2 regions of the Rhodococcus sp. P3_B8 genome follow, and region 1 is predicted to be linked to the other one. Evidence: riboswitches for the same ligand, from Rfam matches in the RefSeq annotation. Region 1 holds a riboswitch; the other holds the start of a gene.

Region 1 (5,630 bases):
CCCAGATGCCCGCAGCCGCAACGGTTGTCGAAGTGTGCTCGCGCTCCCTAATCGCCTGCCCCGGTTCCGCGCTGTCCACCGCGCGGGTCCGACGACGCATACCGACCGGTTTCGACCGGCCCTAGGAGTTCCCCCCATGACTGCACAGCCTGAGTCACCCCCCGTCGCTCCGCTCGCCCCTGAACGATTCCCCGTCGCTCCGCTCGCCCCTGACGGCCGCCGACTGCTCCGCCTCGAAGTCCGCAACGCTCAGACCCCGGTCGAACGCAAACCGTCGTGGATGAAGGTGCAGATGCGGACAGGCCCCGAATACCGGGACCTCGCCGCCCTCGTCGAACGCGAGAACCTGCACACCGTGTGCCAGGAAGCGGGATGTCCCAACATCTTCGAATGCTGGGAGGACCGAGAGGCGACCTTCCTCATCGGCGGAAGCCAGTGCACCCGGCGGTGCGACTTCTGCCAGATCGACACCGGCCGGCCCGCCGCACTCGACCGGGGCGAACCCAGGAGGGTCGCGGAGTCGGTGCAGACCATGGGCCTTCGGTACGCCACCGTCACCGGGGTCGCCCGCGACGATCTGTGGGACGGCGGCGCCTGGCTGTACGCGGAGACGGTCCGGCAGATTCACGAACTGTGCCCGGGCACTGGCGTCGAACTGCTGATCCCCGATTTCAACGCCGATGCCGCGCAACTACGCAAGGTGTTCGACACCCGCCCGGAAGTACTCGCGCACAATGTGGAGACTGTTCCCCGGATATTCCGTCGTATCCGCCCTGCCTTCACGTACGAGCGGTCCCTCGAGGTGATCACACGGGCTCGGGAGGACGGCCTGATCACCAAGTCGAACCTGATCCTCGGGATGGGGGAGACCACGGACGAGGTGATTCAGGCCCTCCGGGACCTGCACGCGGCCGGCTGCCAGTTGATCACGATCACGCAGTATCTGCGGCCGTCGGCCCGGCACCATCCGGTGGCACGGTGGGCGACGCCGGACGAGTTCGTCATGCTCGACGGGATCGCCCGCGAGATCGGCTTCCTCGGCGTCCTGTCCGGTCCGCTCGTGCGCTCCTCCTATCGGGCCGGCCGCCTCCACGCGGAGGCCGTCGCCGCAACCGCAGTTCACTGAACCCCACCCTCTTCCGTTCCAGCAAGGAGTTCCCATGTCCCACCGATCTGCAGATGTCGTCATCCTCGGCGGCGGTTCCGGCGGCTACGCGGCCGCCATCCGCTCGGCCGAACTGGGCCGTTCGGTCATCCTCGTCGAGGAGAACGAACTGGGCGGCACCTGCCTGCATCAGGGGTGCATTCCGACGAAGGCGCTGCTGCACTCCGCCGAGGTCGCGGACAGTGCCCGCACCGCCTCGCAGTTCGGTATCGACGTCACGTTCGACGGTGTCGACCTCGAGAAGGTCCTGAGCTACCAGAACACCATCGTCACCCGACTGCACAAGGGACTGCAGGGCCTCGTCGACTCGTACGGCATCACCGTCGTCAACGGCCGCGGCCGGTTGGTCGGACCCAACGGAGTGGAGGTCGACGACGAGCTGATCACGGGCGCCGCCGTCGTCCTGGCAACGGGGTCGTCGCCGAAGACGCTGCCCGGCATCAGCATCGGCGGCCGGGTCGTCACCAGCGACGAGGCTCTCGTGTTGCCGTCCGTCCCGAAGAAGGCGATCATCCTGGGCGGCGGCGTCATCGGCGTCGAATTCGCCAGTGTCTGGGCGTCGTTCGGTGCGTCGGTGACGATCGTCGAGGCGATGCCACGGCTGGTGCCGAACGAGGACGAGACGATCTCCAAGTACCTCGAGCGGGCATTCCGCCGCCGCAAGATCGCCGCGAAGACAGGTGTGCGGGTGACGGAGGTGACGCAGGACGAGGACGCGGTGTCCGTCACCCTCGACTCCGGCGACGTACTCGACGCCGACGTCCTGCTGGTCGCAGTGGGGCGCGGACCCAACACCGCGTCCATGGGGTACGAGGAGACCGGAGTGATGCTCGACAAGGGCTTCGTGGTGACCAGTGATCGACTGCGCACCACGGTCCCGAACGTCTTCGCGGTCGGCGACATCGTCCCCGGGCTCCAGCTGGCCCACCGCGGGTTCCAGCAGGGCATCTTCGTGGCGGAGGAAATCGCCGGGCTCCGTCCCGAGGTCATCGACGAGACCGGCATCCCGCGGGTCACCTACTCCCACCCCGAGGTCGCGTCCGTCGGGTTGACCGAGACCGCGGCCCAGGAGAAGTTCGGCGAGACCGTCGAGACCGTCACCTACGACCTCGCCGGCAACGGCAAGAGCCAGATCCTCAAGACGTCGGGGGCGGTCAAACTCGTGGTGGCGCCGACCGGGGTCGTCGTCGGCGTGCACATGGTCGGCGACCGTGTCGGTGAGCTGATCGGTGAGGCGCAGCTGCTCTACAACTTCGAGGTCGACGCCGCGCAGGCGGCGAAGTTCGTGCACGCCCACCCCACGCAGGGCGAGGCGCTCGGTGAGGCACTGATGGCAGTGGCCGGCAAGCCACTCCACGTCCACGGCTGACCCCCATGTGAGTGGCAAAGTGTGCTGGCGCACGCTTTGCCACTCACATGGGGTGTTCGGCATGCGAACGCGCACTGGCGATTTCCGACCAGGAACTGCTGTGAGTTAACACGCCGGAACGGTGAAGTCATGCTTTCGTAATACGTCTGCGGAACAGTACGTCTCGAGTCAGTTCGATTCGGAACCATCTCGATGGTTTCTCCCTATGAACCTGGCTGGAGAGTTCCGGGACCGTGTCCCGGGCGCCGAAGGAGCAAGTACCCACAAACTCTCAGGCACCAGGACAGTCAGGGTCGGGAACTCTGGAGAGCAGCGTGTCGGCTGTAACGGCACGTTCACCGACGGGGCACGATGACCACTCGCACGAGTGTGTCTCCAAACTCTCAGGTTACGGAACAGAGCGGGTGTCAGCCGAGGTGATCCACCGGATCACCCTCACATCGCTCGAGCAATCGGTTCACCGGTTGCTCACTCTCCCTGGGAGATTCATGAATGTGACTGCTAGTGGGGCATCCACGGACATCATGGCTGTCGCCAACTCGCCAGTTCTCTGGGTGGCCGTTGCCGGCATCTTCGTCGTCATAGTCGTGCAGTCGGCGATCTACATGACCGCGGTCCGCAAGGTGGCACCCGTCGCGGACATGTCGCCGGAAGACATGAAAGTCTCGTTCCGCTCCGGCGCCGTCTCGGCGATCGGACCGTCCCTGGCGGTCTGCCTCGTGGCGATCGCCCTGCTCGCCCTCTTCGGCACGCCCGCCGTCCTGGCCCGCATCGGCCTGATCGGTTCCGCCGCGTACGACGTGTCCGCGGCCAGCATCGCCGCCGACTCCATGGGCGCGAAACTCGGTACCGACACCTACACCCAGAACGTCTTCGTCGTCGCATTCTTCGCGATGAGCATCGGCGGCGTGATGTGGATGCTGTCCGCGCTCGTCCTCACCCCGCTGCTCAAGCGGGGTGACGCGAAGATCCGCACGGTGAATCCGGCGTTGATGGCGGTCGTTCCGTCCGCGGCCCTGATCGGCGCGTTCGCGTCGCTGGGCTTCCAGGAACTCACGAAGTCCAGCTATCACATCGTTGCGTTCGCCGCCTCCGCGGTCGCAATGGGGATCTGCCTGTTCGTGGCCCGGACGTTCGGCAAGGGCTGGCTCCGTGAATGGGGGCTGGGCATTTCGATCCTCGTCGCCCTCACCGTCACCTACCTGGTCACCTCCTGATTCACGACACGCACGGAAAGGACTTTTCGATGACTACCGACGAAGCCGTAACGGTGTCCACCGGCGCGCGTGAACTCGCCGAGTTCGACAAGACGACGTCCCGCTGGGGTCGGATCACGATGATCGTGGGGCTGCTTTTGTCGATCGGTGCGCCCCTGTACCTGGTGTTCTCGGGTGAGGTAAACGTCACCGCAGGCCAGTTGTGGACCGCGTTCGCCGCGGTGGCCGGGACATTCTTCATCATCTGGCTGGTCGAACCCCTGACCTATTTCCCCATCCTCGGCCCGGCCGCGATGTACCAGGCGTTCATGATCGGCAACATCGCGAACAAGCTGTTGCCGGCCGCGCTGATCGCGCAGACGAACATCGGAGCCAAACCGGGAACCAAGCGGGCCGAACTGGCTGCGGTCCTGGCGATCTGCGGCGCCGCGATGGTGCACCTCGTGTCCCTGGCCGTGTTCGTGGGGCTGCTCGGCACCTGGCTGATCAGCGTGATTCCCGCCGACATCGTGACCGTCACCCGTTCCTACATCCTTCCCTCGGTCCTGGGGGCGGTCCTCGTGCAGGCGATCGTGTCGATGAAGCAGCCCCGGGCCACGGTGGTCGCGCTGCTGGTGGCCGCGGTCGTCACGTTCGTCGTGGTTCCGGCGATGCCGAGCCTCGCGCTGTCGTCCACCGCCATCGCGGTGATCGTGACGGCGGTCCTCGCCTGGTTCCTGCGGAACAAGAACGACCAGAGCCCGGCCGAGCTCGCGACCATCGAGTAAGAATCGATACGCGGAGATATCTCACCTTCACCTGATTCGAAAGAAGGCTCCATGACCGACCTGCCGATTGCGCTCACCGACGAGCTGCGGACGAAGATGCACGACCTCTACTACCACCTGCACGCGCACCCGGAACTGTCCATGCAGGAACACAAGACCGCCGAGCTGATCCAGAGTTCCCTCGTCGCCCTCGGGATCGACACGTTCGTCTGCGGCGGCACCGGAGTGGTCGGTGTCCTGACCAACGGTGAGGGCCCCACGGTGGCCTTCCGCGCCGATTCCGATGGGCTGCCGATCGCGGAAGACACCGGCGTCGACTACGCCAGCGCCGCCACCGGACACCTCGACGACGGCACCGAGGTGCCGGTGATGCACGGCTGCGGCCACGACACACACGTGGCCACCCTGCTCACCGTCGCCGAACTGCTCGCAGGCGCGCGGGAGGCGTGGGCCGGAACGATCGTGTTCCTCTTCCAGCCCGGCGAGGAAACGGCCGCCGGGGCGAAGGCGATGGTCGAGGACGGCCTGTGGGACCGGGCACCCAAGCCGGAGATCGTCTTCGGGCAGCACGTCGGGCCGATGTTGGCCGGCACCGTGCACGTCACGAGCGGCGACGCGATGGCCATGGCCGATTCGCTGAAGGTCACCGTCTACGGCCAGGGGTCGCACGGCTCCCAGCCCCAGGATTCGATCGACCCGATCATCCAGGGCGTCAACATGATCAACCGCATCCAGACCATCGTGTCCCGCGAAGTTCACCCCATGAAGCCGGCGGTCGTCACAGTCGCCACGTTCCATGCGGGGCTGAAGGAGAACATCATCGCGGACCGGGCCGAGTTCACGATCAACGTGCGCACCCTCGACCCCGAGGTGCGTGAGCAGGTCAATGCCGCGCTGCGCCGCATCATCTACGCCGAGGCCGACGCGTCCGGGGCGCCGAAGCCGCTGATCGAGGAGCTGTACACGTTCCCGCGCAACTACAACGATCCCGACGCCACCGCCGAACTCGTCGCCGAGCTGCAGAAAGTGCTGGGCGAGAACAACGTCACGCCGTCGTCTCCGATGATGGGCTCGGAGGACTTCGGTCTGCTCGCCGAGGCGATCGGCGTGCC
Region 2 (17,619 bases), on a different contig from region 1:
CGGAGACTGGTGCGGGCGTAGCCGAGTTCAGAGAGGGTCTGCAACGCGGCCTCGGCGAGCTGATCCCGGCGCTCGGCGAACTTGTCGACCTGGCGGCGCGAGACCCGATCGGCGTTCTTCTCGGCGACGGGTGTCACGGCATTCTTCCTGTTCGGCTCGCACGGTCCAGCACGGTGAGCATCAGTCTAGCCCGCGTTCCTTGACGACTGTGTAACAAAAACTTGACAGTCGTCAAGAGAATTCTTGACAGTCGTCCAAAGTGGAATACTCTGTGATCCACACCACATCGCGGACTCGATCTCGTGACGTGGTTTCCGCGAATCGTCCCGTACGAAGGCAGGTCGGAATGAGCGTCAGTGATCTTGCAGGACGGAAAGCGCTGGTCACCGGTGGTGCGAAGGGGTTGGGCGCCGGTATGGCTGCCGCCCTCGCCGACGCCGGTGCGGCGGTCGTGATCGGCGACGTCCTCGAGGAGGAAGGGCGCGCGACTGCCGATTCCGTCGCGAAGTCCGGCGTCGACACCGGATTCGTGAAACTCGACGTCACCGACGACGGCAACTGGGAGCGCGCCGTCGCTGCCACCGTGGAGCAACTCGGCGGACTCGACCTCCTCGTCAACAACGCGGGCATCGAGATCTCGTCACTCGTGGTCGACATCGATCCCGCCGACATCCGCCGGATGTGCGAGGTCAACATTCTCGGTGTCGCGCTCGGTCTGAAGCACGGTCTGCGCGCGATGCGCCCCGGAGGCGCAGCGGGATCGGGCGGGGCGATCGTCAACGTCTCCTCGGTCGCCGCGACCATCCCGTTCCCGGGCATCGCCGGCTACTCCGCCACCAAGTCGGCCGTCGACCGGCTGACCCGGGTCGCGGCCCAGGAGGCAGGCAAACTCGGGTACGGCGTCCGCGTGAACTGCGTGTACCCCGGGCTGGTCGCCACGGAGATGGGACTCGGGCTGGCCGCCGACATGGAGCGGCTCGGACTGTGGCCCAGCGCCGACGCCGCGGTCGCCGACGTGATCGGCCTGACGCCTCTCGGGCGTCTCGGCGAGGTCGCGGACATCGCCGACACCGTCGTCTTCCTGGCCTCCGACGCCGCTCGCTTCGTCACCGGAATCGGCCTGCCGGTCGACGGTGGCATGGGCATGTAACCGATCTCCCGAACTTTTCTCACATACCGAAAGGCATCTCATGACCGACAAGAAGCCCGTCATCGTCTACGGAGTCTCCGGATACACCGGGCGCCTCGTGTGTGAATACCTGCGCGAGTTCAACATTCCGTTCGTCGCCGCGGGCCGGGACAAGAAGCGGATCCAGGAAGTGCTCGACCGGATTCCCGGCCTGGACACCGTCGACCACGAGGTGGTCGAGGTCGAGCACACCGTCCCGGCCCTGACGGAATTGTTCAGTGGCGCAAGGGTTGTCAGTAACATGGTCGGCCCGTTCATCAAGCACGGTGCCGTCGTCGTCGAGGCGGCTCTCGCCGCGGGCTGTCACTACACCGACACGACCGGTGAGCAGGACTGGGTTCTGGACGTGCAGGCGAAGTTCGGCGACAAGTTCGCGGAGAAGGGTCTGCTGCTGTCACCCGGTGTCGCGCAGATGTACACCACCGGTGAGATCGCCGCGAACATCGCGCTGGAGACGCCGGGATTGGACACCCTCGACATCCTGGTGTTGTGGAAGGGCTTTCCCACCTATGCGTCCACGCAGACGATCTTCACGATCCTCAAAGCCGACTGGTACTACCTGGAACAGAACCGGTACGCGAAGTGGGACCCAGGTACCACGTTCGAGGTCGTGGTGCCGGGGCAGCACCAGATGGCCCTCGCGCTGCCGTGGGGCGGCACCTGCCATCCCGTGTGGTTCAAGGACGATCCACGGGTGGCGAACGTGAAGGCGGCAGGCGGCGTGTTCGACCGTTCCGTGATGGAGGGTGTCGTCGCGACGCAGAAGATGGTCGAGGAGCAGATCAAGACCCTTCCCGCGGACGAGCAGGACGCGGCGCTCGCGGAGATCGCCGGCTCCGTGCAGGCGGGAATGCCGCCGCGGGAGAACCCACGGGTCAACACGTCGCTCGACTCCGTGTACGCGTCGGGGCCGCTGGGGCGGGCGCACTGTGTCATCCACGGCAACTGCAACTACAAGCAGACGGGTCTCCTGCAGGCGTACGCCGCGTACTCCCTGTTGCAGCAGCCTCCGAAGCGGACGGGTCTCGCGTCGGCGTGCCAGGCGTTCGGGCATCGCGAACTCCTGGGAGTCCTGCGGAGCTTCGGCCTCGTGATGGAGCCGGTTCTCACCGTGCAGAGCTGATCGTCCCGGCCGCGACCTCGAGGAGAACCGCACCATGCGTTTGACCGACTACCTCGACAAGGGTGCCTCGCTCGGTCCGTCGTCGCCGTGCCTGACGATGGGTGACCGGACGCTGTCGTACGCCGATGTACAGGACCTGAGCCGGCGCGTCGCGGCCGCGCTGGCCCGGTCGGGGATCGCCGCCGGTGACAAGGTGGCCGTCCTGTCCGGCAACGATCCGACCGCGTTCTCGTGCGTCTTCGGGATCAGCCGGGCGGGGGCGGTGTGGTGCCCGATCAACCCGCGGAACGAGGCGGCGGAGAATCGGGACCTGCTCGCCCTCTTCGACTGTCGCTGCTTGATCTTCCAGAAGGCGTTCGCGCCCTTGGTCGATCGGATCCGTCGGCAGTTGCCGCTGCTGACGACGCTCGTGTGTCTCGACGGCGACGAGGAGTACGCCCACCCGTTCGACGACTGGCTGGGTACCGAACGTCTCGACGTCGAGCCGGTCGACGATCTCGCACTGATCGTCGGCACCGGCGGGACGACGGGGAGGCCGAAGGGGGTGATGCTCACCGGCCGGAACATCGAGACGATGTCTGCGCTGACCCTGATGAGCTACCCGTTCGACGGCAGACCGGTCTACCTCGCCCTCGCGCCTTTGACGCACGCGGCCGGTGTCCTGTGTTTTCCAATTCTCGCCCTCGGCGGACAGGTGGTCATCATGCCCACGCCCGACCTGGGGCAGTTCCTCGCGCACATCGACCGGGACCGCGTCACCCACACCTTCCTTCCGCCGACCCTGATCTACATGCTGCTGGACCACGCCGACCTGCCGACGACGGACCTGAGTTCGCTGCAATGCTTCTGGTATGGCGCGGCACCGATCTCGCCGACCCGGCTCGAAGAAGCGCTGACCCGGATCGGGCCCGTGATGGCCCAGCTGTTCGGGCAGAGCGAGGCGCCGATGATGATCGCGACGATGGCGCCGAAAGACCATTTCCACGCCGACGGCTCGGTGGCGACAGCCCGGCTGAGCTCCGCAGGCAGGCCCTCCCCGCTGGTCACCGTCGCCATCATGGACGGGCAGGGGACGCTGCTGCCTGCCGGTGAGCGAGGCGAAGTGGTCGTGCGCAGCTCGCTCGTCATGACGGGGTACTACAAGAATCTTGTTGCGACGCAGGAGGCGTCGGCGCACGGCTGGCATCACACGGGCGACATCGGGTACCTCGACGACGACAACTTTCTGTACATCGTCGACCGGTCCAAGGACATGATCATCACCGGCGGATTCAACGTCTATTCCGTCGAGGTGGAACAGGCGCTCATGGCGTACCCCGGAATCCAGGACTGCGGGGTGATCGGGCTCCCCGACGAGAAATGGGGTGAACGTGTCGTCGCCGTCGTCCAGTCCCGAGCCGGAACACCGATCGAGGCCGACGCACTCACGGCGTTCGTGAAAGCGCGCATCGGCAGCGTGAAGACCCCGAAGGAAATCCTGGTCTGGCCCGATCTGCCTCGTTCCACACTGGGGAAGGTGCTCAAGAACGAGATCCGGCAGCAATTGCTCGGCTGACGGCCGGCGCGGGGTTCGAAACGCGGGGGATCGGAGCGTGGGTTTCGCCGCGACTGGCGATACTGTCGGGTGATGGTGAATGGGCACGCACTGAGCAGGGAACGGCTCGCCGACGCGCTGGCACGGTTCGAACCACGGATCGTGGACCCGACGAATCGGCGGTCCGCGGCGGTCGTGATCGCCGTGATGAACGATGGCGCCGACGGTCAGGCCGTTCCGCTGACCATGCGCCCGAGCAAGATGCGTGCGCATCCGGGGCAGTTCGCGTTGCCCGGCGGCGGAGTGGATCCGGGGGAGACCGGCGAGGACGCCGCCCGGCGCGAGCTGCACGAGGAACTCGGCCTCGACGTGGAGCCGTCCGCGGTGCTCGGCAGGCTCGACGACTACGTCACCCGCTCCGGGTACGTCATCACCCCGTTCGTCGTGTGGTCGGACCAGCCGATCACGTCGCTCGTCCCCAACCGCGAGGAAGTGGCGGAAGTGTTCTCGGTGGGCGTTCCCGAGATCGACGCGGAGCCGCGGTTCGTCGAGATCCCCGAATCGTCGAAACCGGTGATCCAATGGCCGTTCCGCCGTCACCTCGTGCATGCCCCCACCGGCGCGGTCGTGTACCAGTTCCGGGAGGTCGCGCTGCACGGGAGACACACGCGCATCGACGGATTCGACCAGCCGGTGTTCGCCTGGCGTTAGCGAGACCATATCGACTGGCGGACACGACTAATCTCACAGTTCGTGACCCTCTTCGAGTCTCTCGCCCGCAAGCTCGACCGCACCGGTGTCGACCCCGTCGTCTGGCACGCCCCGCCGCCGCCGACGCTCACGGGAGTGCTCGCTCCCAACAGGGTGCTCGACGACGCGCACCGCTGGACGCTCCCCGCCGGAGAAGGCCCGGAGGACGTCGCCGTCGATCACGACGGCCGGGTGGTCACCGGAGGCAACGACGGCCGGATCTGGCGGTTCGACAGCCACGGACACGCCACCGAACTCGCGAACACCCACGGGCGCCCCCTCGGGGTCGAGGTCCTCGACGACGGCAGGTTCCTGATCTGCGACGCCGAGCGCGGTGTGCTGCGGGTCGACGACAAGGGACGCGTCGACGTGCTCGCCGACGCCGCGGCCGGGCGCCCACTCGTGGCGTGCAACAACTCGGCGGTCGGCCGGGACGGCATCGTGTACTTCACCGACTCCTCGGCGCACTTCACGATCGCCGACCACCGCTACGACCTTCTCGAGCACCGCGGGACCGGCCGTCTGCTGCGTCTGGACCCGCGGACGGGGGAGACCGACCTCCTCGCCGAGGGACTGCAGTTCGCCAACGGTGTGGGACTGGCCTCGGACGAATCTTTCGTCCTCGTCGCCGAGACCGGCTCGTACCAGATCTCCCGCGTCGACCTGACCGGCCCGTCGCAGGGTGCGGCGTCGGTGTGGGCCGCGAATCTGCCCGGCATACCGGACAACATGACGTCCCAGACACGGGACGGCCTGTTCTGGGTGGCGCTCTACAGCCCGCGGATGCGCTTGCTCGACCTGCTCGCGCCCTATCCCACGCTGCGCATCGTCGCGGCGAATCTGCCGGAGGCCGTGCAGCCGAATCCGGAGCACGCCGGCTGGGTGATCGCCCTCGATCACCGCGGCGAGATCGTGCACAGCCTGCGCGGAGGCAAGGGCAGCTATTCCCCCGTCACAGGTGTGCGGGAGCACGACGGGTGGCTGTACCTGGGAAGTCTGACCGCGGACGCCGTCGCGCGCGTCCCGGCCCCACCGCGACCGGACGTTGCGCGGGGCGAGTGACACGGCCGGACGGACGGGACGATCGACTGAACACCATCCCGGTTGTGGAAGAGTGGCGAGAGCGGTGCGACGAGCGCCCGAAAACAGGTCCGCACTCGACGCTGGGGAGATTTTGGTGAATTCGGTGGACCGGGACACTGTGCGGTCGGACCGGATCGTGACCGTCCCGAACCTCCTGAGCGTGGTTCGACTCCTCGGCGTGCCGCTGTTCGTGTACCTGCTGCTCGTCACCCACTCCGACGGGTGGGCACTCGCGATCCTCATGATCAGCGGCTTCACCGACTGGCTCGACGGCAAGCTGGCGCGGATCCTCGACCAGTCGTCGAAGCTGGGTGCGCTGCTCGACCCCTTCGTCGATCGCCTCTACGTCGTCACGACGCTGGTGACGTTCGTCCTGCGCGGGTTCATCCCGTGGTGGGTCGCGGCGATCCTGATCGGCCGCGACGCCGTTCTCGCGCTGACGCTGATCATCTACCGACGGCGCGGTCTGCCGCCCCCCGACGTGATGTACCTCGGCAAGGGTGCCACCTTCCTGCTGATGTTCGCGCTGCCGATGACCCTCGCGGCGCACGGTGACTGGAGCATCGCGACCGTGGCGCAGCCGCTCGGCGCGGCGCTCCTGATCTGGGGCACGGTGCTCTACGTGTGGACCGGGCTGCTCTACACCGTGAACGCGCTGACCGTCGCGCGCACCGTTCCCGTGCGAGGACCGGGCGGCGACGAACACGAGGTCCAGTGATGAAACGGACAGATTCCGGAATCCGCAGGAATCCGGTGCCGTCCCTGCTGCAGTCCCTGATGAACGATCATCTGGACCCCGGGTACGAGGGTGCGGCCGAGGATCGTGAACAGGGACATTCACGGCAGACACGGGTCGGTCAGCAGGTGTGGATCGCGATCGGCGCGCTGCTCGTCGGGCTCGTGCTGTCGGTCGCCTACCGCCAGGCCACCGAACGCATCCCCGGCACCGAGCAGGTGCGGTCCGAACTCCTGAGCAAGGTGCAGGACGCAGAGGATCGGGCGGGCGCCCTCGCCGCCACCCGGGACACGCTGTCGACACAGACCGACGACGCGCGCGCCACCGCGCTGGCCGGCGACGCCCGAGGCGCGGCACTGCTCGACGAGCTTCGCGGCCTCGAGGGGGATGCCGGAGTCGAGGCCGTGCACGGTCCCGGCCTGACCGTGACGTTGACGGACCCCGCAGCCAAGCCCAACCTCTCCGACTCGTCCCAGCGCAGTGTCGGGGGGAAGGCCGTGGTGCTCGACCGCGACCTCCAGTCGGTCGTCAATTCGCTGTGGGCGAGCGGCGCCGAGGCCATCGCGGTCGGCGACGTGCGGATCGGCCCGTCGGTGACGATCCGCCAGGCGGGTGGCGCGATGCTCGTGGACAACCAGCCGGTGTTCTCGCCGTACGTGGTCTCCGCGATCGGCCCGCAGGGACCGATGCAGACCGGATTCGTGGTGAGCGACGCCTATCTGCGGATGTCCAGCGTGGCGCAGCTGTACGGCATCGGCTTCGCGGTGGCGGAGGCCGACGATCTCCACTTGCCCGCCGCCCCGGCGCGGGAAGTGCGGGCAGCCCGGGAAGTGGGAACACGATGACAACGGCGGAGTCGAATGGAGGAGTCACACGAATGAAGGCAGCACTGAAGGGCGGATCCGCGATCTACGGGGTGCTCGCCCTGATCGTGGGCATCGTGCTGGGCGTGGTGTTCAGCCCGCAAGTGCCCGACGCCGTGCAGCCCTACCTGCCCATCGCCGTCGTCGCCGCGCTCGACGCGGTGTTCGGCGGACTGCGCGCGTACCTCGACGAGATCTTCGACTCGAAGGTGTTCGTCGTCTCGTTCGTGTTCAACGTCCTGGTGGCCGCCCTGATCGTGTGGCTCGGTGACCAACTCGGTGTCGGAACCCAGCTGTCCACCGCGATCGTCGTCGTGCTGGGCATCCGCATCTTCGGCAACGCGGCCGCCCTCCGGCGACGTCTGTTCGGGGCGTGAGCGCGGCGTGAGCGGACACGAGGGCAGACACGAACTGCACGGGAACGAACCGGCGACGTCGCAGCGATCGCACGTCGTCTTCGCGCTGCTGGCCGCGCTCCTGCTCGGCGGGCTGGGAATCGCGATCGTCACGCAGGTGAAGAACACCGGGTCCGGTGACACCCTCGACTCGGCGAGCCCGGCCGATCTCCTGGTCGTCCTGGACACGCTGAACCAGCGGGAGGCTGCCCTGCGGCAGGAGATCGCATCGCTGGAACAGACCTTGGCAACGTTGCAACAGAGCGGCAGTTCCGGAGCGGCGCTCGACGAGGCGCAGGCCCGGTTGACGGCGCTGTCGATCCAGGTCGGCAGCGCACCGGCCACCGGTCCCGGGGTGACGATGCGCATCACCGACCCCAACAAGGGAGTCGGCTCCGAGGTCCTGCTCGACCTCGTGCAGGAATTGCGTGCCGCCGGTGCCGAAGCCGTCCAGATCCAGGGTGCGGACGGCCCGCCCATCCGGATCGGCGTCGACTCCTGGGTGTCCGGTTCGGCCGGCGGCGTGTCGGTGGACGGCCGGAAGGTGAACGCCCCCTACGGCGTGGTCGCCATCGGTGATCCGCCGACTCTGGCGGCGGCCCTGAACATTCCCGGCGGGGTGGTCGACACGGTCGCGCGCAGCGGCGGACAGCTGACGATCGAACAATCGCAGCAGGTCACGATCGCCGCCTTGCGGGAGGCGAAACCTCGCCAATACGCTCAGCCCGGAAATTGATCTTCGCATCCGCCCGCGGATTGCCATCGAAAGGAAGCCACTGTGAGTGAGCTCGAAATTCCCGCCGATCGTCGGTACACCGCCGAACACGAGTGGGTCGAGCGGACGGGGCCCACGACGGTACGCGTCGGCATCACCGATTTCGCGCAGTCCCAGCTCGGCGACGTCGTGTTCGTCCAGCTTCCGGCGGTCGACGAGGCCGTGACGGCGGGCGAATCGTTCGGCGAGGTGGAATCCACCAAGAGCGTCTCCGACATCTTCGCCCCGCTGACGGCGAAAGTCGTTGCCGCCAATGCCGATCTGGACGGCAACCCGGAACTCGTGAACTCCGCGCCCTACGGGCAGGGGTGGCTGGTGGACCTCGGTGTCGACGACGAGGCGACCCTCGACGCGGCACTGGCCGAAATGCTGGACGCCGCCGGCTATGCAGACATCACGGCAGGATAATTTCCCGAGAACACGCGAGGCGGTAATCGGATGGTTTCGGAAGGTGCCGACAGCCCGGAAACCGGGTTGCCGGAAAAATCCGCTGTCGGAATACCGGTTCGTAATGTGCTGGCGGCCTGTCTCACTACACGCACCGGCGTGCGCAGGGTACGGTCGATGTTGAACGCATGTGCCGTGTCGGGGCGCAGGTCCGTAGTTTGAATGTGATCGTGGGAGTTTGCACAGAAGTTAATGTGCACGGGAACCGAATTATGTAGTACCGAGTGGCATTGCGTAGTCCAGCGAATCTTGCTGGATGATCGAACTAGGAGGAGAAACGGTGAGCGAGAACGGCAACGACGCGGTCTATGGGGAGACGCCGGCGGAAACCACGTCGGTCTTCCGCGCGGACTTTCTCAATGAGCTCGACAACTCCTCGGCAACCCAGGCTCCGGAAGCTCCGGTGTCGGGTGTGGAGGGACTGCCCGCAGGCTCTGCTCTGCTCGTCGTCAAGCGTGGACCGAACGCAGGGTCGCGCTTCCTGCTCGACCAGCCGACGACGTCCGCGGGACGGCATCCCGACAGCGACATCTTCCTCGACGACGTGACCGTCAGCCGTCGTCATGCGGAGTTCCGTCAGGAGGACGACGAGTTCCAGGTGGTCGACGTCGGCAGCCTCAACGGCACCTACGTCAACCGGGAGCCGGTCGACTCGGCTGTCCTGGCGAACGGTGACGAGGTCCAGATCGGCAAGTTCCGACTGGTCTTCCTGACCGGACCCCGGACCGCTGCCGGTGGCTCGCAGATCGGTGAGACGTCAGCTGGTGCGGGTAGCCAATGACCGCGGTGCGGCAGCAGCAGGCGCAATCGGGGATGTCGATCGGCTCCGTGCTGGATCGACTCCGCCCCGATTTTCCTGATGTGACGATCTCGAAGATCCGATTCCTCGAAGCCGAGGGTCTCATCAGCCCCCAGCGCACTCCCTCGGGGTATCGGCGATTCTCGATCGCCGACTGTGAACGACTGCGCTACGTCCTCACTGCGCAGCGCGATCAGTATCTGCCGCTGAAGGTCATCAAGGAGCAGCTCGAGGCCATCGACAGAGGTGTGGCCACGGTCGGCGCAGGCGATTCTTCGCCGCGCCGGCCGCGCGCGCTCACGGTGGCCCCGGGCGAGGTGTCCCCGGAGGAGTTCCTCACCGACCGCGAGGTGCGGATCAGCCGCGACGATCTGATCGCCCGGGCAGGGATCGACGAGAAGTTCCTCGGCGAACTGACCCGCGGAGGCCTGGTCGTTCCCGGGCCGGCGGGATTCTTCGACGAGGACGCGGTGACACTGGCGCGCACCGCGAGGGCGATGTCCGAGTTCGGACTCGAGGTGCGGCACCTGAGGGCGTTCAAGCTGGCGGCCGACCGCGAGGCCGGGCTGGTCGCGCAGATCGCCGGGCCTGTCGCCAAGGGCCGCGACGCCGGCGCCCGTGATCGCGCCGAGGAGATGGTGCGCGAACTGGCCGCCCTGTCTCTGACGTTGCACACCTGCCTGGTGAAGTCGGCAGTCCGGGGTGCGCTCGATCGGTGAGGTGAACCCGCCGACCGTCCCCACTTCCCAACGACGCTGCGCTCGAACGGCTGTACGGTCGAAGAGCAGACACGAATCGAATAGAATCCTGGTACGGCATTGTGTGCCGCGGACGGACCATTGCAGGGTGGAGGCAGACGCGATGAGCGAAATGCACGTGATCGGAGTTCGTGTCGAGCAACCCCAAAGTCAACCTGTTCTGCTGTTGCGTGAAACCGACGGCGAGCGGTACCTGCCCATCTGGATCGGCCAGACCGAGGCCACCGCGATCGCACTCGAACAGCAGGGCGTCGAGCCTGCGCGTCCGCTGACCCACGATCTCATCAAGAACCTGATCGAAGCCTTCGGTCGCACCCTGAAGGAAGTTCGCATCGTGGACCTGCGCGAGGGCACGTTCTATGCCGACCTCGTGTTCGACCAGAACACCCGCGTCTCGGCCCGCCCGTCCGACTCCATCGCCATCGCACTGCGAATCGGGGTGCCGATCTTCGCCGAGGAAGCGGTACTCACGGAGGCCGGTCTGGTTATGCCCGACGAGCGCGAGGACGAGGTCGAGAAGTTCAAGGAATTCCTCGAGTCCGTGTCGCCGGACGATTTCAAGGCAACCGACGGCTAGTTTGCGCCGTCGGAAAAGCCTCGGGCGCGGAGTAACGGTTGAGGTTCCTCCGGCGCGTTGCGTTGACCCCGTCTCTTCGGAGTCATAGCGTTCAGTGCAGTGATTTTCTGCCCTGCAGATTGTATCGGGCGTACGCTGAGTAGGTTCAGGGTACGGACTTGCTCGATGTCACTGGTGGCGCTTGCGCCGCTCGATGTGCTGTGGCTGTGCCGCGGGCACTGGCGACGCGCGTCACAGGCGCACTGATCGTCGGGTTCAGTGCAACATGCGAGAGGGAGTAGTCAGTGGGAGATCGGCCGCAGGAGAATGCGCTGAATCTTGCGCCCGGCGACAACGTTGCCGAGTCCGAATTCAGCTCCGAGGAGATCCAACCGGGCCTCTTCCCGGACGATTCCGTGCCCGACGACCTCGTCGGATACCGCGTCCCCATCGCCTGCCAGATCGCGGGAATCACCTACCGCCAGCTCGATTACTGGGCTCGCACGTCGCTCGTCGTGCCGTCCATTCGTGGCGCAGCAGGTTCGGGCAGCCAACGGCTGTACTCGTTCAAAGACATCCTCGTCCTCAAGATCGTCAAGCGTCTGCTCGACACCGGAATATCCTTGCAGAACATCCGAGTGGCCGTCGACCACCTCCGTAAGCGCGGAGTGCGGGACTTGGCCAAGATCACACTTTTCTCGGACGGGACCACGGTCTACGAGTGCACGTCCCCCGAAGAGGTCGTCGATCTGCTCCAGGGCGGGCAGGGTGTCTTCGGTATCGCGGTGAGCGGTGCGATGCGCGAACTGACCGGCACCATCGCCGATTTCCCGGCCGAGCGCGCCGATGGCGGCGAGAGCGAACAGAGCCCCGAGGACGAACTGGCGTCGCGACGCAAGAACCGCGCGAGCCGCAAGACGGGCTAGCCCGCATCCATCGGAGCGCGGCGCTGCCTGCGCCGCCATCTGCAGCCGTGACATAGACTGGCGGTGCGTCGACGCCGTGCGGGAGAGTTCCGGGCACCGCAAGCACAGAAACATCGTGTGTGCGGGAGTTCGGGCGCCGAAGGAGCAACACCTCCCCGTCAATCTCTCAGGCAGACAGGACCGTGCGGGCTCCGACGTCTCTGGAAAGCGGTGGGAGCACCCACCCGCCCACGGGGAAAGGGCCGTCTTCACACCCGAATGACGGTACCGAATCTCTCAGGCGCTCGATTCGAGCAGGCGACAGAGGGGGAGGGACGTTCCGCTACGCGGGGCGTGTCCTGATCCTCCGAACTGCTTGGGAGTTGTCGTGATCGACGCTGGAAGCCGTACATTCGCCGATCGTCATGTCGGCCCGAACGCTGCGGAACTCGCGCACATTCTCGAACTGGTCGGAGCCGATTCGCTCGACGACCTCGCGTCGAAGGCCGTCCCCGCCGTCATCCTGGACGGGGTGACGGGCGGCATCGCCGACGGCCTCGACGCGCTGCCTGCACCGGTGTCCGAGCACGAAGCGCTCGCCGAACTGTCCGCACTCGCCGCGCAGAACACCGTGGCGACGTCCATGATCGGTCTCGGCTACTACGACACCCTCACCCCGCCGGTGCTGATCCGGAACATCATCGAGAACCCGGCCTGGTACACGGCCTACACGCCGTACCAGCCCGAGATCAGCCAGGGCCGCCTCGAAGCGCTCCTCAACTTCCAGACGATGGTCGCCGACCTGACCGGCATGGAGGTCGCCAACTCGTCGATGCTCGACGAAGCCACCGCCGCCGCCGAGGCGATGACGCTGCTGCGCCGGGCGAGCAAGAGCAAGTCCCCGCGGTTCGTCGTCGACGCCGACCTGTTCCCGCAGACGCTGGCCGTCGTCGAAACCCGGGCCGAGCCGCTCGGCATCGAGATCGTGGTGGCCGACCTGTCCGCCGGCCTTCCGGACGGTGACTTCTTCGGCGTCCTCGCGCAGATGCCTGGCGGGTCCGGCCGCATCGTCGACTACACCGACGTGATCGCCGCCGCCCACGAGCGCGGCGCACTGGTCGCGGTCGGGGCGGATCTGCTGGCACTCACACTCCTCACCCCGCCCGGCGAGATCGGGGCCGACGCCTGCTTCGGCACCACCCAGCGGTTCGGTGTCCCCATGGGCTTCGGTGGCCCGCACGCCGGTTACCTCGCCGTGCACACCAAGCATGCACGTCAGCTCCCCGGCCGTCTGGTGGGCGTCTCCGTCGATGCCGACGGTGACAAGGCGTACCGGCTGGCGCTGCAGACCCGCGAGCAGCACATTCGCCGCGAGAAGGCGACGTCGAATATCTGCACCGCTCAGGTGCTGCTGGCGATTCTGGCGGCCATGTACGCCAGCTACCACGGCGCCGAGGGACTGAAGGCGATCGCCCTGCGCGTGGCGAACACGGCGCACTCCCTGGCCGCCGCGCTCCGCAGGACCGGGGCCGTCGTCGTACACGAGCACTTCTTCGACACGATCCTCGTTCGAGTCGCCGGCAGAGCCGCGGACGTGGTGGCGAAGGCGAAGGACGCCGGCATCAACCTGCGGTTCGTCGACGCCGATCACGTCGCCATCGCGTGTGACGAGGCCACCACTGCCGACGACGTCGCCCAGGTGCTGGCGGCGTTCGGCGGCGAAGGCGCCGTGACCGAGGAAGCGGGCACGTCCGTCCCCGACGCGCAGCTCCGCGGATCCGACTACTTGCAGCACGAGGCCTTCACCCGGTATCGCACCGAGACGGCGATGCTGCGCTACCTGCGGGCGTTGTCCGACAAGGACATCGCACTCGACCGCAGCATGATCCCCCTCGGTTCGTGCACGATGAAGCTCAATGCCACCGCCGAGATGGAAGCGATCACCTGGCCCGCGTTCGCCGGACTGCACCCGTTCGCGCCGACCGGGGACACACCGGGAATCCTCCGCATCATCAAGGACCTCGAGAACTGGCTCGTGGCCGTCACCGGCTACGACGCGGTCAGCCTGCAGCCGAATGCCGGTAGCCAGGGCGAGTACGCGGGGCTGCTCGCGATCCGTAACTACCACCTCAGCCGCGGAGACGACCACCGCGACACCTGCCTCATCCCGTCGAGCGCCCACGGCACCAACGCCGCATCCGCGGTCATGGCCGGGATGCGCGTCGAGGTCGTCGCCTGCCGCCCGAACGGTGACGTGGATCTGGACGACCTGCGGGCGAAGATCGCCGACCATGCCGAGCGCCTCGCGGCGATCATGATCACCTACCCGTCCACACACGGTGTGTACGAGCACGAGATCGCCGACATCTGCGCCGCCGTCCACGACGCCGGCGGCCAGGTGTACGTCGACGGCGCCAACCTCAACGCCCTGGTCGGCCTGGCCCGTCCCGGCCGGTTCGGCGGCGACGTGAGCCACCTCAACCTGCACAAGACGTTCTGCATCCCGCACGGTGGCGGTGGCCCCGGCGTCGGTCCGATCGGTGTGCGGTCCCACCTCACGCCGTTCCTGCCCGGACATCCGCTCGCACCGGAACTCGGCACAGCCGGACCGATCTCCGCGGCCCCCTACGGCAGTGCGTCGATCCTCCCGATCACGTGGGCGTACATCCGGATGATGGGCGCCGTCGGGCTGCGCCGCGCAAGCCTGACCGCCATCGCCTCGGCCAACTACATCGCGCGCCGCCTGGACGAGTACTTCCCGGTCCTCTACACCGGCGAGGGCGGAATGGTGGCACACGAGTGCATCCTCGACCTCCGGCCGATCACCAAGGACACCGGTGTGACCGTGGACGACGTCGCAAAGCGCCTCGCCGACTACGGTTTCCACGCACCGACGATGAGCTTCCCGGTGGCGGGCACCCTGATGGTGGAGCCCACCGAGAGCGAGAACCTCGAAGAGATCGACGCCTTCTGCGAGGCGATGATCGCGATCCGCGCCGAGATCGACCGCGTGGGCGCGGGGGAGTGGCCGGTGGACGACAACCCGCTGCGCGGTGCCCCGCACACGTCCGGTTGCCTGGTCGCGGAGTGGAACCACCCCTACACCCGTGAGACGGCGGTCTTCCCCCGAGGCAAGGCACGGCCGAAGGTGTGGCCGGCGGTGCGGCGCATCGACGGTGCACACGGCGACCGCAATCTCGTGTGCTCCTGCCCGCCGATCTCCGCATTCGAAGACGCCTGACACAGCCGATGCCCGTCCCGCTCACGCGGGGCGGGCATCGCTCGCTCAGTCCTCGCGCACCAGCTCGAGGATCGTGATCTCCGGTGGGGCGCCCACCCGCACGGGCGGACCCCACGTGCCCACACCACGGGTCGTGTAGAGGACGGTGTTCCCGATGCGGTCCAATCCCGTCACCGACGGCTGCTGCAGCGGCACCAGATAACGCAGCGGCCACATCTGCCCGCCGTGCGTGTGCCCCGACAGTTGCAGGTCGACACCGAGGTCGGACGCTTCCAGTGCCTGCCGCGGTTCGTGCGCGAGCAGCACGACGAACGTCGACGGGTCGCGTCCGGCGAGCGCGGCCGGAAGGTCGGGTTCGTACGGGGCCGGCGAGGAATAGTCGTGGATGCCCGCGACGTCGAGGGTGGCGCCGCCCCGGGTGATCGTCGCGCGCTCGTTGCGCAGCGTCCGGATGCCCAGCCGGTCCCACACATCCAGCCAGCGACCACCGTCGTCGGCGTAGAACTCGTGATTGCCACTGACACCGAACACCCCGAGCGGGGCCTCGAGGTCGCCGAGCGGTTGCAGATCGGGCGACACCTTGGCGACGGTCCCGTCGACCAGATCGCCCGCGATCGCGACGAGATCCGGCTGCTGCGCGTTTACCAGGTCGACGACCCGCCGGGTGAAATCCACTCCCCGCGCCGGGCCGACGTGAAGGTCGGACACGAGCGCCACACGCACACCGTCGAACTCGGCGGGCAGACGCTTCAGCGGCACCCGAACCCGCACGATCCGCGGCCGCGCGGCCTCCGACACCCCGTAGCCGGCGGCGCCGACGGCACCCACCACCACGACGGCGGTGGCGATGCGCAGGCTTCGCCGCCGCGACAGATCGACCTGTTCGTCGTTCCCGGTGCCGCGCAGGCGGCCGAACAGCCGCGTCAGCAGCGACACCAACGCGACCAGGAGAAGCCCGAGCACCAGATAGAACATCGCGCCGAGCCACACCCAGCCCACCCATCCCGGGGGACGCGCCCATCCCGGATCGAAGGCTTCGCCGCTGCCGACGCCGATGACCGCGAGAACCCACAGGACCACGAGGGTCACGTCGACGACCACCGACCAGGGCCGGCCGAGCCCGGTGGCCCGCACGAGTCGCCGATGGAGCCACCATGTGACGAGTGCGAGGAAGACCGCGAAGACCAGGAGCCTCGTCACGACAGCAGCTTGCTGATCGCGGTCGGCAGTGCCGCTCCGTCCGAGGACGCGACCTTCTCCAGCGACCCGCCGGTGCGATCGGCCAACGCCTGCAACGTGTTGAGGTCGGAGTTCTCGCCGATCGTCACCACGTCGATGCGCACCGGCTTCGACGTGCTCGAGGCCGCAGCGATGGCGGACAGCAGATCCGCGCGGGCAACGGAGTCGTCGTTGGCCCCGTCGGTGACGAGCAGCACCGAGTTGGTGCGGCCCGGCGTGTATCCGTCCACCGCGCTCTTGTAGGCCGCTTCGAGCGACGTGTACGTCGAAGACCCGGTGGCGGGTGTCGCCTTGGCGAGCCGGGCGTCGAGTGCCTGCCTGCGGGTGCCCTCCGTGAAACCGCCCGCCGAGAGGGGACCGGTCGCGACCACGGTCGTGTACGGCCGCGACCCGTCGAGCGTCGTGCTGTACTCCCACAGCCCGAGGTTCGACGAGTCCGGAGAACGGTCGACGTGGGCTGTGAGCGCTGCCGTCGTGTTCGCGAGGCGCGTCGCCGTCCCCTCGCGCTCTCCCATCGAGCTGGAAACGTCGAGCAGGACGGTGGAGGTGCGGGGGGTGATCGGATTCCGGATCACCTGCATCAGCTCGGCCGCAGCGGCCGCATCGGCGGGAACGAGGGTGGATTCGAAACCGGGAAAGGCCAGCGCGGTGTCGTCGGGCCGGGCGAGTCCCTCGACGCGGAACCCGGCGTCGGCCAGGACCTGTGCCTGTTCGGGTCGACGGACGAACTCCGCGAACTGCGCGGCGGCGCGGCTCTGTGTCTCGTCGACGGACGGGCCGGCCAGAACGGCCGCGGGGTGATCTGCCACGGGTGTCGGGCCTTTCGGCATCGATGTGGTGATGTCGGCTCCGGGTGCGTCGCGCAGGGCCTGGTAGACCTGCTGTTCGGTGGCCGCGACCGCGTGGATGCCGGAGGTGGCGGGATCGCCCTGCTCGGCCAGCGCGGTGAGCGCCTCCCGCGTCGTCGCGGGCTTCGTCCCCGACGACGCCTCGTAGCCGAGCGCCAGACCGGTGAGTGCCGACGTGACGGGAACAGAACGAGCCTGCTCCTCCGTCACCGGACCCGTGGGGCTTCCCGCGACCGCGGCTGCAACCGCTTCGACTGCCATCTCCGTGCTCTCGGCGCCGGGGCCGACGGGGAGCGCCATCCCCAGGCTGCCCCAGCCCGGCAGGCCGAGAGTCGCGAGGGAGTCGCGGCCGGTCTGCAGCGACGGCAAGTCCTTCCA

What was found. Region 1 has a riboswitch for glycine ahead of AC1D1G_RS12040 (DUF5058 family protein). Riboswitches for the same ligand answer to the same signal wherever they lie in the genome.
Region 2: another riboswitch for glycine. It lies ahead of gcvP (aminomethyl-transferring glycine dehydrogenase); the one in region 1 lies ahead of AC1D1G_RS12040 (DUF5058 family protein).

Annotation. Positions count from the first base shown of each region.
Region 1 is NZ_JBFUGT010000023.1:60,896-66,525, forward strand. Features, by position in the region: gene lipA (lipoyl synthase) at 137-1,126, shown strand; gene lpdA (dihydrolipoyl dehydrogenase) at 1,161-2,534, shown strand; glycine riboswitch at 2,740-2,831, shown strand; glycine riboswitch at 2,835-2,935, shown strand; gene AC1D1G_RS12040 (DUF5058 family protein) at 3,023-3,751, shown strand; gene AC1D1G_RS12045 (hypothetical protein) at 3,781-4,518, shown strand; gene AC1D1G_RS12050 (amidohydrolase) at 4,570-5,630, shown strand, end outside.
Region 2 is NZ_JBFUGT010000018.1:520-18,138, forward strand. Features, by position in the region: gene AC1D1G_RS09880 (TetR/AcrR family transcriptional regulator) at 1-137, opposite strand, end outside; gene AC1D1G_RS09885 (SDR family NAD(P)-dependent oxidoreductase) at 347-1,150, shown strand; gene AC1D1G_RS09890 (DUF5938 domain-containing protein) at 1,191-2,312, shown strand; gene AC1D1G_RS09895 (acyl-CoA synthetase) at 2,347-3,867, shown strand; gene AC1D1G_RS09900 (NUDIX hydrolase) at 3,940-4,557, shown strand; gene AC1D1G_RS09905 (SMP-30/gluconolactonase/LRE family protein) at 4,600-5,658, shown strand; gene AC1D1G_RS09910 (CDP-alcohol phosphatidyltransferase family protein) at 5,774-6,397, shown strand; gene AC1D1G_RS09915 (DUF881 domain-containing protein) at 6,397-7,260, shown strand; gene AC1D1G_RS09920 (small basic family protein) at 7,293-7,655, shown strand; gene AC1D1G_RS09925 (DUF881 domain-containing protein) at 7,663-8,409, shown strand; gene gcvH (glycine cleavage system protein GcvH) at 8,452-8,856, shown strand; gene odhI (oxoglutarate dehydrogenase inhibitor Odhl) at 9,152-9,676, shown strand; gene ftsR (transcriptional regulator FtsR) at 9,673-10,413, shown strand; gene AC1D1G_RS09945 (bifunctional nuclease family protein) at 10,556-11,029, shown strand; gene AC1D1G_RS09950 (MerR family transcriptional regulator) at 11,314-11,934, shown strand; glycine riboswitch at 12,004-12,127, shown strand; gene gcvP (aminomethyl-transferring glycine dehydrogenase) at 12,302-15,154, shown strand; gene AC1D1G_RS09960 (metallophosphoesterase) at 15,200-16,354, opposite strand; gene AC1D1G_RS09965 (substrate-binding domain-containing protein) at 16,351-17,619, opposite strand, start outside.